One region of the Vibrio alginolyticus NBRC 15630 genome, then DNA from elsewhere that is predicted to be linked to it. Evidence: predicted binding sites of a transcription regulator. Region 1 holds the regulator's gene; each other region holds the start of a gene.

Region 1 (4,290 bases):
ACAAAAAAGGAGAGCCCAAGCTCTCCTTTTTCTTTTTACGATTGAGTTATGTTCCAACTAGTCACCAGCAAACATATAGCCTTCGCCGTGTACCGTTACAAAAATCTGTGGGTTCTTAGGATCGAACTCCATTTTTGCGCGCATACGTCGAATAAGAACATCAATGGTGCGGTCATTCGGCGCATCCACTCGATGGCTGATCATGTTCAAAATACGCTCACGACTTAACACCTGGTTAGGATAAGACGATAATGCCACCAAAAGTTCATACTCTGCTTTAGTTAGTTTTACTGGCTCACCGTTGCGGCTAAGTGCGCGACGTTGAATGTCGAATGTCCACTCCCCAAAGCGCACAATGTGCTCTTCACTGGTTTCATTCGCTTTCGAGCTGCCACTGCGCGCTGCTGAAATACGCCACAGCAAGTTTTTAACGCGAACTAACAGCTCTCTCAGTTCAAAAGGTTTTGTCACATAATCGTCAGCACCCATTTCTAGGCCTACGATTTTATCAATGCTATCCGTGCGTCCTGTTACTAATATGATACCAATATCCGATTGGCTACGTAACTCACGAGTAAGCATCAGGCCGTCTTCACCAGGCAGGTTAATATCCAGCATGATCAGGTCTACATCGCCCGCTTGCAAAACTTCACGCATTTCTGCGCCACTCTCTGCTTCGCTGACTTGGTAGCCCTCATTTTGGAAATATCCCGCAAGCTTACTACGAGTTACAACATCATCTTCTACGACTAATACGTGATAGCTCATTTACACCACTTTTCTGTCTTCTTATTATCCAAGACGTATTCTATTCATAACTAGTAACATTTCTAGTCATAGATACATTAAAACGCAAGATTTAGCGTTTTTATTGATTCAAAACAAGCTTGCCCATTGCTATTAATAAACGGTCATTTTTGACCATAAAACATAACAATTATAGTTACTGCTATTCATTTTAATTGATTACACTTAGGGGATATCCCTAATTGACTTTGTGATGCATGACTTGAAGCATCATTCAGGAGCCCAAAATGCAAGAAGTGAAAGCTTTTAATGAAAAACGCGCTGAAATTTACTGGTGGTTTTCGAGCTTGTTCGCAAAAGAACTAACAGAGAAAGAATTGGAAGCCTATCACAGTGTTGAAATTCGCAGTTTTCTCGCAGGTTTAGGTGAAAATGAGTCGCTGAAACCAGCTGTTGATAGCCTAGTTGATGCATTGAATCGGTTACAAGATCGTGAAGATGCACAACTAGAGCTTGCAGCTGACTTTTGTGAACTGTTTTTGAAGACAGAAAAATACGGCGCTCTTCCTTACGCATCCATGTACATTGGTGAATCAGGTTTACTGAATGACAAGCCAGCTGAGGAAATGGAAAAGTTGATGGCTGAATTTGGCGTTCAAGTAGACGAAAACCTAAAGGAACCTGCGGATCACTTAGCCGTTGAGCTCGACTTTCTCGGGAACATGATTATCCGCTCAAACGAGCTTGAACAAGAAAAACACATGGAAGAAGCCTTCGTTAAACAAAACGACTTTATCCAGCAACAATTGATGTCTTGGTTACCTCAGTTTTCAGACAAATGTAAACAATTCGACGAATTTGGATTTTACTCGAGTGTCGCGAAACTATTAGTTGCATTTTGTAAACTAGACAGCGCCTACCTTCTTGGTGAATAATTGCCGCCTATTTTTAGGGAGCCTGCCTATCGGGCTTCCTGTATGCCTGAAAGTGACCAATTGTAAGTAACTTGGGTATAATATTCGTTTGCCTTAACTTAGCGCAAAGACGCTTGGTTATTTAGCAGTCAAAATGTGACTTCAAATACACAAATCTCTTGCTGAAAACATTGCTAGTCAGTCCACATAGGGCTAAAATGTGAGCGCAAACGATTAAATATGATTTATATGTAAACCGCTGAAATATAGCGGTTTTTGTGTTTTCTTAACAGGTTGATGGCAATTTCTCATCAGATAGAAAAAAGATAAAATTCATCGACCGATGCTGCTACGCACCCTTTTGTCGCACTTGGATCAACCGCTGCCGAGACACTTAGCGCCAATTTTATATTGCTAGGTGTGAAACCATTAGAGCATCAGGTACATCCAATACGACATATTTCAGTAGCTCGATACAGGACACCATTTATGGCCACGATAAAAGACGTTGCTCGCTTAGCCGGCGTTTCCACTACGACAGTTTCGCACGTTATCAATAAAACGCGTTTCGTTGCAGAAGCAACGCAAGAAAAAGTAATGAAAGCCGTTGACGAGCTGAATTACGCGCCAAGTGCCGTTGCACGCAGCCTAAAATGCAACTCAACTCGTACGATTGGCATGTTAGTAACTCAATCAACTAACCTATTTTTCTCAGAAGTGATTGATGGCGTTGAGAGCTACTGTTACCGCCAAGGCTATACTCTGATTTTATGTAACACAGGCGGGATTTACGAAAAACAACGCGATTACATTCGTATGCTGGCTGAAAAGCGCGTTGATGGCATCCTAGTGATGTGTTCTGACTTAACCGAAGAACTAAAAGAGATGCTTGACCGTCATGCGGACATTCCTAAAGTGGTCATGGATTGGGGCCCAGAGAGCTCACAAGCAGACAAGATCATGGATAACTCAGAAGAAGGTGGCTACATTGCAACCAAACATCTGATTGACAATGGTCATACGGATATCGCTTGTCTAAGCGGTCATTTTGAAAAGCTTGCTTGCCAAGAGCGCATTGCAGGTTTCCGTCGCGCAATGAGTGAAGCGAACCTAGCTGTAAATGAAGACTGGATCCTTGAAGGTAACTTTGAATGTGATACGGCCGTATTAGTTGCAGATAAAATTACCGCAATGGACAAGCGCCCGACGGCGGTATTCTGTTTTAACGACACAATGGCTCTAGGCCTAATGAGCCGCTTGCAACAAAACGGGATCAAAATTCCTGAAGATATTTCAGTGATCGGCTACGACAACATCGAGCTTGCGGAATACTTCTCTCCACCGCTAACGACTATCCACCAACCTAAACGTCGTGTTGGTAAAAATGCATTCGAAATTCTACTTGAGCGTATCAAAGATAAAGAACACGAAAAACGAATTTTCGAAATGCAACCTGAGCTTGTAATTCGAAATACTGTGAAAAAAATGAACTAAATTTCACTGTATTTAACCGTGTTAAATAAGCGCTCTACAGGGGCGCTTATTTTTTTGGGAAAATTAAGCATTCTCTAATACTTCACACAGCTCTAATAACAATTGACTAACGTTAACTCCCTGTTTTATATAAATGTAATATATATTAAGAACTCCTTTTCAAAGGCCAATTTGCACCTTTCCATATGCAAAATAGAGCATTCAATCTATCATTTTTATTGAACCGAAATCACACTTTTAACGCTAAACCGTGATGTTAATTCAATATAAGAAGTATGCTCATTGTGTCACGCACAGGGCAAACCATTCGAAAGAGTGGGACGCAAAGCCTCCGGCCTGAACCATATTACGATATGGAAGGTAGCGGGGTTACCGATGGCAAGTGTGTAAGCAATGACTTTACTCTGTAATGACATTGTTTTTACGCATGTTTGCTACTCTCTCGGACCTGACTTTTGGTGGCGTAATATTAATTACACCGAGATAACAAAACATGGATAAACCGATACTCAAAGACTCTATGAAGCTATTTGAGGCACTTGGTAATATCAAGTCGCGCTCAATGTTTGGTGGCTTCGGACTATTCGCTGATGAAACAATGTTTGCACTAGTGGTAAAGAATCAGCTTCATATCAGAGCAGACCAAAAAACTTCATCTGACTTCGAGAAACAAGGGCTAAAGCCTTACGTTTATAAAAAACGTGGCTTTCCAGTCGTTACAAAGTACTACGCTATTTCCAGCGATTTATGGGAATCAAGCGAACGCTTAATCGAAGTAGCGAATCAATCATTGAAAAAGGCAAAGCTTGAGAAAGAACAGCAAGCAAGTACAAAGCCTAACCGTTTGAAAGATTTGCCTAACTTACGACTGGCTACCGAGCGCATGCTAAAAAAAGCCGGCATCGAATCCGTAGAGAAGCTTGAAGAGGAAGGTGCGCTTAACGCCTATAAAGCGATAAGAGATACGCACTCTGCAACCGTCAACATTGAGTTGCTATGGGCACTAGAAGGTGCTATCAACGGCACTCATTGGAGTGTGGTACCTCAAGCTCGCCGAGATGAGTTGATGAACGGCCTCCAATAAAAGTCGGCCTAAAAACTATCTTGTAAAACCGCAGTCTAATCTGCGGTTTTT
Region 2 (4,290 bases), 380 kb from region 1:
CCAGGAACCAAACCGCCGCGGCTTACCGCCCAAATTCCTTTCCATTGCTCAGCTGGCATTTGTTTTTCAGCCAGTTCACGGCAGTAAGTCTGCATTGCATCCCAAGTGATAATGAATTTTTTACTCATTGTAATAACCTAATAATTTGAAAATATGCATCCTCAAAATCTAGCGAAGTCACTCAAAAGCGGAATGCTCACTAACTTCTCCAAAATGTTTGGAGACGAGGATTTCAAGCTGCGCAAACGATTATTCTACCGAAACACACCGCTAATACCAACGGTGATATCAAAATTCTCTACCTATTCCGCAGAAAAACCGTCTTCTGTGAACAACGTAAAAAAGAAAAAGCCAGCGTGAATAAATCCACACTGGCTTTTTGCTCGAGAAATTAACCGACGAGGTATTTAACGATGAAGATGGCTGACATCACCCATACACTCATCGACACTTCACGGCCCTTACCGCTGAATAACTTGATCGCTGCGTATGCGATAAAGCCTAACGTGATACCTTCTGCAATCGAGAATGTTAGCGGCATAACTAAACAAGTCACAACAACTGGGGACGCTTCAGTTAGGTCACGCCAATCAATGCTTACTAGCCCAGACAGCATCAAGATCGCCACATAGAATAGCGCACCTGACGTTGCATAAGCAGGGATCATACCCGCAAGTGGTGAGAACAATAGAGCAAGTAGGAAGAGTACACCAACAACCACGGCTGTTAGACCAGTACGCCCACCCGCAGCTACACCAGAAACGCTTTCAATATAAGATGTCGTGTTAGAGGTACCAAGTAATGCACCTACTGACGTTGCTGTTGAGTCTGCAAGTAACGCTTTGTTTAAACGAGGGATGTTGCCATTCTCATCAGTTAGACCAGCTTTTTGAGAAACGCCAACGAGCGTACCTGCGGTGTCAAATAAATCGACAAATAGGAAAGCAAATACGACGGAAATCATGCCTACTTCAAACAAACCAGAGAAATCCAGTTGCATGAAAGTTGGCGCAATGCTTGGTGGCGTTGACATAATACCGCCCCACTGCACATCACCAAATAGAAGACCAAGCGCTGTAACGCCAAGAATGGCGATCATCACCGCACCTTTCACACCACGGTGAACCAGTGCAATCGTAAGAAAGAAGCCAATCGCGGCCAATACAGATGGCAATGATGTGATCTCTCCCATAGAAACTAATGTCGCTGGGTTATCAACGACGATACCTGCATTTTTTAATGCGATAAACGCTAAGAAAAGACCAATACCAGCTGAAATACCTGTTCGTAGAGAATGCGGGATCGAGTTAATAATCCACTCACGGATCTTAAATACGCTTAAAAGAATGAACAGAAGGCCAGAAACAAATACAGCCGCCAACGCAACTTGCCACGTATAACCCATTCCCAATACAACAGAGTAAGTAAAAAATGCGTTCAGGCCCATTCCTGGTGCCTGTGCGATTGGGTAATTGGCAACAAATCCCATGATAAAACAGCCGATTGCGGCAGCAAGACAAGTCGCGACAAAAATGGCGCCACGGTCCATACCGGTATCCGACAGGATCGCTGGGTTTACAAAAATAATGTAAGCCATAGTTAGGAAGGTCGTAACACCTGCAATGATCTCAGTACGCACATTTGTGCCATTTTCACTGAGTTTAAAAAGCCTCTCGAGCATGATCGAATCCTGTAAAGGTAAAAAAGTAAACGGTTGCGTAATCGATTGGCGGGAATTATAAAGTTATCAAATAGCAAATTCTAGATAGAATCTTCACTCTAATGCGTTTTTTTTCTTTGGATATGAAACACATTCTCTAATCTATCATAGCAAGCAAAGAAATATATTCTTATAAAACAATAGGTAACCCAGATAACACAGTTCTCTAAAAGAGAATAAAAACTGAGCAATGTACTAAACTTTCAGATGAAAAAGGCCCATTTTAAACATGGTATCTAACAGATTTGATGGAAAAGTCGATAAAACCGAAGAATGGGGAATAGAAGAAGGCTTTGATGGCAATAAGTGAGTCAGGAAGAGAAAATAGAGATAAAAAAACGCCACCCAATTTGGGTGGCGGTGAATCATGTCAGCACTATCACTGAAAAAAAATTCCAATTTATAGGGGTGAACAAACTGTTCGAGTCACATGCGTTGACTTCACTTAGTAGCCAAAGCTTGTTGGGTATACAAAGTTACCGGTGTAAACAGACTTGCTATTCCAGAACATTGTACTTGGTAAACCTTTCATAACTATCACCTTTTAAATCAATTAAACATTCGTTGATTTCTCGGTTCCTTGGAGGCGATAAAACGGACTCATCCTTTGAGCATTTCATTCTTCTCTCAGAAGCTGGTTACAAATATACCACCAAGAAATTTAATTACAAGCATTTTAGTGATTGGAATCACAAAAAATGCACAAATTGACCTTTATCAAAGTTTATGTGTAATTAAATTACAATTTTATGAATTAAAAAATAAAGCCACTTTCAGAATATATGATAGAGAACACATAGTGCTTGTTATTGTATTCACAAACTGTGACAGTTCTGAGAGAAATCCTTGTGATCGCGACTACTCGTACTCCTTATCTGGTGGTATGCTAACGGCAATTTGAAGGCCAAATCGTCTAGCATTTAATGCTACCTTGATAATATTTTTACGGTATATATTTGGCAAAGCACATCAAAAGGAGTCCTCCGTGTCTGAGTTCCATTCTGAGATCAGTACCTTATCACCTGCTCCACTTTGGCAGTTTTTCGATAAGATTTGTTCTATCCCTCATCCATCGAAACATGAAGAAGCATTAGCACAGTACATTATCAACTGGGCAACAGAGCAAGGCTTTGACGTTCGCCGTGATCCAACCGGTAACGTGTTCATCAAAAAGCCCGCGACACCAGGAATGGAAAATAAGAAGGCTGTTGTACTTCAAGCACACATCGACATGGTGCCGCAGAAAAACGAAGACACTGAACACGACTTCACCAAAGATCCAATCCAACCTTACATCGATGGCGAATGGGTAACTGCGAAAGGCACGACGCTTGGTGCAGATAACGGTATTGGTATGGCTTCTTGCCTTGCTGTATTGGCATCTAAAGATATTAAGCACGGTCCACTCGAAGTTCTGCTGACGATTGATGAAGAAGCAGGCATGACTGGCGCATTTGGCCTTGAAGCTGGTTGGTTAGAGGGTGAGATTCTTCTAAATACAGACTCTGAGCAAGAAGGCGAAGTCTACATGGGTTGTGCAGGTGGCGTTGATGGCACCATGACTTTCGATATTTCTCGAGAATCAACGCCTGCAGGTTTTGTAACACGCCAACTGACGCTGAAAGGCCTAAAAGGTGGTCACTCAGGTTGTGACATTCACACAGGTCGCGGTAATGCCAACAAATTACTTGGTCGTTTCCTTGCCGGTCATGCTCAAGAGCTTGATTTACGTTTAGTCGAATTCCGTGGCGGTAGCTTACGTAATGCAATCCCTCGCGAAGCGTTTGTTACTGTCGCGCTTCCTGTCGAAAACCAAGACAAGCTTGCTGAGCTGTTCAACCACTACACTGAGCTGCTTAAAACTGAATTGGGTAAAATCGAAACAGGTATCGTAACCTTTAATGAAGTGATCACGACTGACGCGCAAGTATTTTCAATCGCCGATCAGCAACGATTCATTGCGGCACTTAACGCTTGTCCAAACGGCGTAATCCGTATGAGTGATGAGGTGGAAGGCGTTGTTGAAACTTCTCTAAACGTTGGTGTGATCAGCACAGAAGAAAATAAAGTCACCGTGCTTTGCTTGATTCGTTCTCTCATTGACTCTGGCCGTAGCCAAGTGGAAAGCATGTTGCGCTCGATTACTGAGCTAGCAGGCGCACAAATTCAGTTCTCAGGCGCTTACCCTGGCTGGAAGCCAGATGCAGATTCCGAGATCATGGCAATTTTCCGTGATATGTATGAAGGCATTTACGGTCATAAGCCGAACATCATGGTCATCCATGCTGGTCTTGAGTGTGGCCTATTTAAAGAACCATACCCACACATGGATATGGTTTCTTTCGGTCCAACAATAAAATTCCCTCACTCTCCAGATGAGAAAGTGAAGATTGATACTGTTCAGTTGTACTGGGATCAGATGGTCGCGCTTTTAGAAGCGATTCCAGAGAAAGCATAATTCAATCACGAAAAACGACAAAGGGTGCCATACGGCACCCTTTTTTTGGTTTAGTTGAACCCAACTACACACGGTTTTGCGCGTAAGCGGCTAATTCATCCATTGAGGTTTG
Region 3 (4,290 bases), 160 kb from region 1:
GTCAACAATGACCCGACAAGTCCTCGTTACAGGTGCCAGCAAAGGCATCGGTAAAGCCATTGCCGTTCAATTAGCCAAAGATGGTTTCCAAATCATCGTCCATTACATGGGCGATCAACAAGGCGCACAAAATACCCTAGACACCATCGAACAACATGGTGGTAGCTGTCGTCTTATCCAATTCGACATCAGTGATCGTGCAGATTGTCGTGAGAAGCTAGAAGCCGATATCGCCGAACACGGCGCTTACTATGGCGTCGTGAACAACGCTGGCATCACAAAAGATACCGCTTTCCCTGCGATGACCGAAGAAGAATGGGATGGTGTGATTCATACCAACTTAGACAGCTTCTACAACGTTCTTCACCCTTGTGTTATGCCAATGGTGCAAAAGCGCAAAGGCGGCCGAATTGTTACGCTTGCATCAGTCTCTGGCCTAATGGGGAATCGTGGTCAAACTAACTACAGCGCAGCGAAAGCGGGCGTAATTGGTGCAACAAAATCACTCGCGCTTGAACTGGCAAAACGCAAAATCACCGTCAACTGCGTTGCTCCAGGACTTATCGACACAGGCATGGTAGACGAACACGTGAAAGAACATGCGATGCCACAAATTCCTTTGCGCCGCATGGGAGAGCCAGAAGAAGTTGCTGGTTTAGTCAGTTACCTTATGTCTGACATCGCAGGCTATGTAACTCGCCAAGTCATTTCGGTAAACGGAGGCCTAGTATGAGCCGTCGAGTTGTTGTAACCGGAATGTCAGGCGTGACTGCGTTTGGTAACGATTGGCAATCTGTCGAACCAAAACTGCGTGACTGCCAGAACGCGACGCAATACATGCCTTCTTACGAACAGTATGATGGTTTGAACACCAAGCTCGCGGCACCAATTTTAGATTTTGAACTGCCAAAGCACTACAAGCGCAAGCAAGTACGCGGCATGGGGCGTGTTTCCAAATTGGCGACCGTCGCAACAGAAAACGCACTAAGCCAAGCAGGTTTGATTGGTAACGACGTACTCACCAATGGTCAAACGGGTATCGCATACGGCTCATCAACAGGCAGTACTGATGCAATCGGTGCATTTGGTGTCATGCTGAATGAGAAAACCACCAAAGCGATCACCGCAACGACTTACGTGCAAATGATGCCGCATACCACGGCAGTGAACGTTGGTCTATTTTTCGGTTTGAAAGGCCGAGTGATCCCAACCAGCAGTGCATGTACCTCTGGCAGCCAAGCAATCGGCTACGCCTACGAAGCGATCAAGCACGGCTACCAAACGGTCATGGTTGCTGGTGGCGCTGAAGAATTGTGCCCAACGGAATCCGCGGTCTTCGATACCCTTTTTGCCACCAGTCTGAAGAATGAAGACCCGAAAAGCACACCAAGACCTTATGACTCCGATCGCGATGGTTTGGTGATTGGTGAAGGTGCGGGAACGCTAGTTCTGGAAGAGTACGAACACGCCGTCGCTCGTGGCGCGAAAATCTATGCAGAAATCATCGGTTTTGCCAGCAACTGTGATGCCGCACACGTCACTCAACCACAGATGGAAACCATGCAAATCTGTATGGAAATGGCTTTGCAAAACGCGGGCATTCCTTCTGAGAAGATCGACTATGTATCTGCTCACGGCACTGCCACCGACCGCGGCGATATTGCGGAAAGCAACGCAACAGCGAATGCTCTGGGCAAAGTGCCAATCAGTTCACTCAAGAGCTACTTTGGCCACACACTAGGCGCCTGTGGCGCGATTGAAGCGTGGCTAGGTTTAGAAATGATGCACACAGGCTGGTTCAACCCAACGCTCAACCTAAAAAACCTCGACGAGCAATGTGGTGATTTAGACTACATCGCCGGACAAGGCCGAGAGCTGGACGTGAAATATTTGATGAGTAACAACTTCGCCTTTGGCGGCATCAACACCTCCATCATCTTTAAAAAGATGTAATGCCCTTAGTAAATGCAAAAGCGCTGGTTAACCAGCGCTTTTTTGTTGGTGGCTATCCAGATTGCTAGAAATTGCAATGGCTAGAATGCCATTCAAAAGTTGTAGATAGAGTGGCAATTACAGCCAAAAACCTAAAAACGACAAAGCCCCGACAACTCAAAGAGTTATCGAGGCTTTTGAATAAATGGCACGCCCTATTGGATTCGAACCAATGACCACATCCTTAGAAGGGACGTGCTCTATCCAGCTGAGCTAAGGGCGCGCTACAGGGACAGGATTATACGAGTTCAAACGGGTAAATCAACGGGTTTTCATAACATTCTGATCTGAATGCCTAAAAAAAGTCCATTAAAACGCTTAATGTTCAAAAACACCACAAAGCAAACGTTTGCGTATGGATGTTAATAAGAAATTCTGCGACAATGCGCCGCAGATAATCTGCCTTCTTAATTTATAAGGAAAGTCATGACTGCTCAAAATATAGACGGAACTCTCATTTCCCAAACTGTTCGATCCGAAGTGGCTGCACGTGTTAAAGCACGTGTTGAAGCTGGGCTACGTGCTCCTGGTTTAGCAGTGGTTCTAGTTGGTGAAGATCCTGCTTCTCAGGTTTATGTCGGTAGCAAACGCCGCGCATGTGAAGAAGTTGGGTTTGTTTCTAAGTCTTTTGACCTTCCTGCGTCTAGCTCAGAAGAAGAGTTACTAGCGCTGATTGATGAATTAAACAACGATGATGAAATTGACGGCATTCTAGTGCAATTACCCCTTCCTGCGGGCATAGACACAACACATGTTTTAGAGCGCATTCACCCAGAGAAGGACGTGGATGGCTTCCATCCTTACAACGTTGGTCGTCTTGCGCAGCGTATTCCAAAGCTTCGCTCTTGCACGCCAAAGGGCATCATTACCCTACTCGACCGTTACAACATTGAGCTGCGTGGTAAACATGCGGTTGTGGTTGGCGCATCAAACATTGTTGGTCGTCCAATGACACTTGAGCTGCTGCTTGCGGGCTGCACAACAACAACATGTCACCGTTTTACCAAAGACCTAGAGAGTCATGTGCGTCAAGCTGACGTTGTCGTGGTTGCGGTTGGTAAGCCTAACTTCATCCCTGGTGAATGGATTAAAAAAGGCGCAGTGGTGGTCGATGTCGGTATTAACCGTCTTGATTCAGGCAAACTAGTTGGCGACGTGGAATACGACAAAGCACGTGAAAGTGCGAGCTTTATTACTCCTGTTCCTGGTGGCGTTGGCCCAATGACCGTCGCAAGTTTAATTGAGAACACGATGCTCGCTTGCGAACAGTTCCACACAGACAAATAACGTAAAACTTCAGATACGAAAAAGGCTCCGCGAGGAGCCTTTTTGCTAATTGTTGATATCTATTTCAATTACAGACTTAAAATCACGCCCGCAATAGAAGCGCTCATTAAGTTCGCCATGACACCAGCGATAATCGCACGGAAACCATGCTTAGAAACAAATGCACGCTTTTCTGGTACCAAAGAGCCCAACCCACCAATCAGCATCGCCATGCTTGAGATATTTGCAAAGCCACACAAAGCAAACGTCACGATTGCTTGTGAGTGTTCACTAAGTTGAGACTTCACTTCTGCAAGCTGGATGAAAGCGACGAACTCATTCACCACAATCTTGTTACCAATCAGCGAGCCTGCTGTGGTTGCTTCTTGCCATGGTATACCCAACAACCAAGCGACTGGCGCAAACACAAAACCTAGGATGAGCTCAAAACTTAATGGTGTCCCAATTAGATCACCTATCCAGCCTAACATGCCGTTTAGCATTGCAATGACACTAATAAACGCCAGTAACGTACCACCGACCGATACAGCAATGCGTACACCCGCCATGGCACCATCGGCTAATGCTTCAACCACGTTAGTTGCACGTGGAATTTCAACTTGGCTAATGTCGATATCTGCTGCTTTATCCGTATCTTCTGGCATTAAAATTTTTGCCATCAACAAGCCGGCAGGTGCCGACATAAATGCAGCAGCAATAAGATAATTGAGGTCGACACCCAGTGATGCGTAACCAACCAACGTTCCGCCAGCAACTGACGCTAAACCACCTGTCATAACTGCAAAGAACTGCGAGTCAGTCATGTGTTTTAGGTAAGGCTTTACCATTAATGGTGCTTCAATGGTGCCAACAAAGATATTCGCCGTAGCAGACAAAGACTCAGCACGACCGATACCTAGCAGCTTTTGAATACCACCACCGATAAAGTTAATGATTTTTGGCATCACACCAATGTGATAAAGACCTGAGATAAGAGAGGAGAAGAAAACGATGATACCCAGAACATTGATC
Region 4 (4,290 bases), 1.1 Mb from region 1:
GATCTCTTTACGACGAGAAACGATCGGCAAGTAAGCCTGGCAATAGCCTTCACCCACTGCTTTGATGTAAGCAAAACACTTATCAAATTCCCACTGGTTTAGATCATCAAAGAACAAACCGCCAACACCGCGAGTTTCATTACGATGTGGTAGGAAGAAGTATTTGTCACACCATGCTTTATGCTCTTGGTAAACATCGTCACCAAATGGCGCACAAAGCAGTTTTGCAGTGTCGTGCCATGATTGGCAATCTTCTTCAAATGGATAGAACGGCGTTAGGTCAAAACCACCACCAAACCACCAAATTGGGTCTTCGCCATCTTTTTCTGCAATAAAGAAGCGGACATTGGCGTGTGAAGTCGGTACGTAAGGGTTTTTAGGGTGAATAACCAAAGAAACACCCATCGCTTCAAAACGACGACCCGCTAGCTCTGGGCGATGCGCTGTCGCAGATGCTGGCATTTCTTTCCCTTCCACATGCGAGAAGTTCACGCCTCCCTGCTCGAAAACAAGGCCATCACGCAAAACACGTGAGCGACCACCGCCCCCCAGACGCTCTCCTTTTTCACGTTGCCATGCATCTTCGACAAAGACGGCCTTTCCATCTTCTTGTTCTAACTGCTGACAAATGGAGTCCTGAAGTGACATCAAGAACTGCTTTACGGCGTGCTTATCGATCGCTGACATACGTTATTACCTATTACGTGAAACCTAATGATGGCTGGCTAGCAGGGTTAACCCTGTCTTAATATTTGTGAAGTTTTGGCGTCACGAATCTCGCTGGGTTTATCACGACCGCTGGTCTCGCCACGAAGAATGGCGACCAGCTTATCACCCAACTGCTCTTCGACTTCTTCCGTGGTCATACACGGTGGTAAGCCGGAAAGATTCGCGCTGGTAGAGGTTAACGGCTTTCCGAATGCATTACACATTTTTTGCACCAAAGGATGATCAGTCACACGAACCGCAATTGAATCAAACTGCCCTGAAACCCAGTTGGATACTTTATCGCTCGCTGGCATGATCCAAGTGTATGGGCCTGGCCAAGTGGCATGAACAGTCTGTAATTGTTCTTCAGTCAACTGAGATTCATCAATATAAGGCAAGAGCTGATCATAACTTGCCGCGATTAGAATCAGCCCTTTTTCTACCGGACGCTGCTTGAGCTCTAATAGCTTTTGAATTGCTTCTGGGTTATCTGGATCACATCCGACACCAAAAACCCCTTCTGTTGGATAGGCAATCACTTCGCCTTGCTTGAGTGCGTTGAGCACTTGTTCAAAGTTATCCACCGATTACTTCCTATTTGTTTGACTGTGTTGTTTTCACTAAGTGTACAAATATTCATTCTCAGACACTAAAGCAATTTTTTTATAAAATGTATCAATAGCGCCAACAACAAGACGCAAACGTTTGCTTGAGATAAAAATCCCCGTATAATGCGCACAAATTTATAGCTCACCTAATTTTTGCAGCTTAAAGGAGTTTGAGATGAAAGTCGGTATCATCATGGGTTCTAAATCCGATTGGCCAACCATGAAACTAGCAGCGGACATGCTAGACCAATTTGGCGTGCCTTACGAAACAAAAGTCGTGTCAGCACACCGAACTCCTCAATTACTGTCTGACTACGCTAGTGGCGCAAAAGAACGCGGCATCAAAGTTATCATCGCAGGCGCAGGTGGTGCAGCCCACCTACCAGGTATGGCGGCGGCGTTTACTAGTTTGCCAGTGCTTGGGGTTCCCGTTCAGTCTCGTGCACTGAAAGGTATGGATTCACTGCTTTCTATTGTACAGATGCCAAAGGGAATTGCGGTTGGTACATTGGCGATTGGCGAAGCGGGCGCAGCAAACGCCGGTATCCTAGCAGCGCAAATCCTAGGCACTCATGATGAAAACATCATGGCGAAGGTAGAAGCATTCCGTAATGAGCAAACGGAAACAGTTCTCGCAAATCCAAACCCTGCAGAGGATTAATCAGATGCATGTACTGGTTCTTGGTGCGGGTCAGTTGGCTCGTATGATGTCTCTGGCTGGTGCGCCACTGAATATTCAAATTTCAGCTTACGATGTCACCAACGGTGATGTCGTTCACCCTTTAACTCAACAGGTACTTGGCCATGGTTTGGAAAATGCGATTACGCAAGTTGATGTGATTACTGCCGAGTTCGAGCATATTCCACATGACGTGCTCAAGGTTTGCGAAGCGAGCGGCAAGTTCCTACCAAGTACGCAAGCCATCAAAGCAGGTGGTGATCGCCGTATTGAAAAGGCACTGCTTGATGATGCTGGCGTGCGCAACGCGAAATACTACGTCATTGAAACTCGTGAAGACTTTGAGCGCGCAATTGAACACGTTGGTATGCCAATGGTTCTGAAAAGTGCATTAGGTGGTTACGATGGTAAAGGCCAATGGCGCTTAAAAGAAGCTTCTCAAGTCGACGACATTTGGACTGAGATGGCAGAGTGCATCGCGGCAACACCAACTCAAGCGATTGTTGCTGAAGAGTTTGTTCCTTTTAACCGCGAAGTATCACTGGTTGGTGCTCGAAGCAAAGATGGCAGTGTGGAAGTGTATCCTCTGGCAGAGAACGTCCACACCAACGGTGTATTGAGTCTTTCTACTGCGATTGATGCGCCAAGGTTACAGGAACAAGCAAAGCAAATGTTCACGGCAGTCGCAGATAGCCTAGATTACGTTGGCGTATTAGCGCTTGAGTTCTTTGATGTCGATGGGGCACTTTTAGTGAATGAGATTGCTCCACGCGTGCACAACTCTGGTCACTGGACACAGCAAGGTGCAGAAACGTGTCAGTTTGAAAACCATCTGCGCGCAGTGTGCGGCTTACCATTAGGCAGTACGAAATTGGTTCGTGAAACCTCAATGATTAATATTCTTGGTGAAGACACACTACCAGAAGCATTGTTATTAATGGATGGTTGCCACCTTCATTGGTATGGCAAAGAGAAACGTGCAGGTCGCAAGATGGGACACATCAACGTGTGTGGCGACTACCCAGGAGAATTGCACCGTAGGTTGTGCGCTCTGGCAGACATCTTAGACCCAATAGCTTTCCCAGCCGTGCAAGCGTTCGCTAAACAGCCTCAACACTAACGTTTGGCAGCAAAAAAATAAAAAAAGGGTCGCACGATGCGACCCTTTTTAATTCCTTTGATGTATTTACCCTTGTTGGGTGTGCTGGCACTTACGGTTGGCACATTGCAATTTCACACCACTGGCGAGTTTCTTCTCCACCAACAAAGTAAAACCACATTCTTCGCATCGCCCCTTGACCGGAGCAAGGTTCACAGCAAATTTGCATTTAGGGTAGTTATCACACGCGTAGAATGTTTTGCCAAATCGGGTTTTACGCTCAACCAAATGTCCTTTGCCACATTCAGGGCAAGCGTGTTGCTCTTGTGACTGCGCCTCTGGCTCTGGTTGATTAATCGACTCAATATGATGACAAGCCGGGTAATGGCTACAACCAACGAACATACCGTAGCGCCCTTGGCGGAGAACCAACTCATTGCCACACTCAGGACAAGGCACACCCAACTCTTTCACGATGTGACCATCATTGCTGTGTAGCGGTTTAATGTAATCACAGCTTGGGTAATGGTTACAGCCGAGAAATGGGCCATGTTTTCCGTGCTTGAGAGTCAGCTCACCACCACATTTTGGACACGGCTCGTGCTCCAAAGCGTGTTCATGGGCAGAGAAAAGGGTGTTGTCGATTTTACTACTCATACTTACCGTTTCGTGAAAAACACACAAAAAGACAAGCTCGCGTTTATTCTGGCTAAACTCGAACTTGCCCAGATGGTTAGTGAAGAATCCCTTGTTCCTTGGTGTACAACAGCTCTTCCATTAGCGTGTAAGCGTTTTCGTTGCCAGGCACATTAAACAGCACCATCAGAATGATCCATTTGAGGTCTTCAAGCTCAAACTCACTCGTTTCTAATCCCATCACTCGGTCAATCACCATTTCGCGAGTTTCTGTGGTTAACACATTGATTTGCTCGAGAAACAATAGAAATCCTCGGCATTCCAAATCTAAACGCTGCATCTCTTTCGCTGTGTAGATACGAGTTGATGACGAAGCCATGCAAGTCGAGATTGCAGAAGAGGTGTCACTTTGCTGCAATGCGGCAAGCTCTTCTAACCAGACAAGGGCTTTGTAGATATCTTTTTGTTGGAAGCCTGCACGGAGCAATTCTTCTTCCAACTCGTCTTGTTCGACCTGTAACTCTGCATCGCTATGGATGTAGGTTTCGAATAGATACATC

What was found. Region 1 encodes PurR, which represses purine synthesis genes. Its sites were predicted from a motif close to TNANGNAAACGTTTNCNTNA; they were not measured.
Region 2: the regulator PurR is predicted to act here: its motif matches at 1,703-1,722, upstream of N646_RS14045 (NCS2 family permease).
Region 3: the regulator PurR is predicted to act here: its motif matches at 2,330-2,349, upstream of folD (bifunctional methylenetetrahydrofolate dehydrogenase/methenyltetrahydrofolate cyclohydrolase FolD).
Region 4: the regulator PurR is predicted to act here: its motif matches at 1,402-1,421, upstream of purE (5-(carboxyamino)imidazole ribonucleotide mutase).

Annotation. Positions count from the first base shown of each region.
Region 1 is NC_022349.1:108,020-112,309, reverse strand. Features, by position in the region: gene torR (two-component system response regulator TorR) at 58-768, opposite strand; gene torD (molecular chaperone TorD) at 1,035-1,682, shown strand; gene purR (HTH-type transcriptional repressor PurR) at 2,151-3,155, shown strand; cyclic di-GMP riboswitch class I at 3,443-3,532, shown strand; gene N646_RS00455 (TfoX/Sxy family DNA transformation protein) at 3,649-4,239, shown strand.
Region 2 is NC_022349.1:3,058,496-3,062,785, reverse strand. Features, by position in the region: gene gpt (xanthine phosphoribosyltransferase) at 1-128, opposite strand, end outside; gene N646_RS14045 (NCS2 family permease) at 392-1,681, opposite strand; gene N646_RS14040 (aminoacyl-histidine dipeptidase) at 2,706-4,178, shown strand; gene N646_RS14035 (DUF3332 domain-containing protein) at 4,243-4,290, opposite strand, start outside.
Region 3 is NC_022349.1:3,282,636-3,286,925, reverse strand. Features, by position in the region: gene N646_RS15100 (hotdog family protein) at 1-11, shown strand, start outside; gene fabG (3-oxoacyl-ACP reductase FabG) at 8-733, shown strand; gene N646_RS15090 (beta-ketoacyl-ACP synthase) at 730-1,953, shown strand; tRNA gene N646_RS15085 (tRNA-Arg) at 2,139-2,215, opposite strand; gene folD (bifunctional methylenetetrahydrofolate dehydrogenase/methenyltetrahydrofolate cyclohydrolase FolD) at 2,419-3,279, shown strand; gene N646_RS15075 (NupC/NupG family nucleoside CNT transporter) at 3,348-4,290, opposite strand, start outside.
Region 4 is NC_022349.1:2,313,134-2,317,423, forward strand. Features, by position in the region: gene hemF (oxygen-dependent coproporphyrinogen oxidase) at 1-687, opposite strand, end outside; gene N646_RS10635 (L-threonylcarbamoyladenylate synthase) at 735-1,292, opposite strand; gene purE (5-(carboxyamino)imidazole ribonucleotide mutase) at 1,492-1,977, shown strand; gene N646_RS10645 (5-(carboxyamino)imidazole ribonucleotide synthase) at 1,982-3,115, shown strand; gene N646_RS10650 (DNA topoisomerase family protein) at 3,182-3,751, opposite strand; gene N646_RS10655 (DUF494 family protein) at 3,828-4,290, opposite strand, start outside.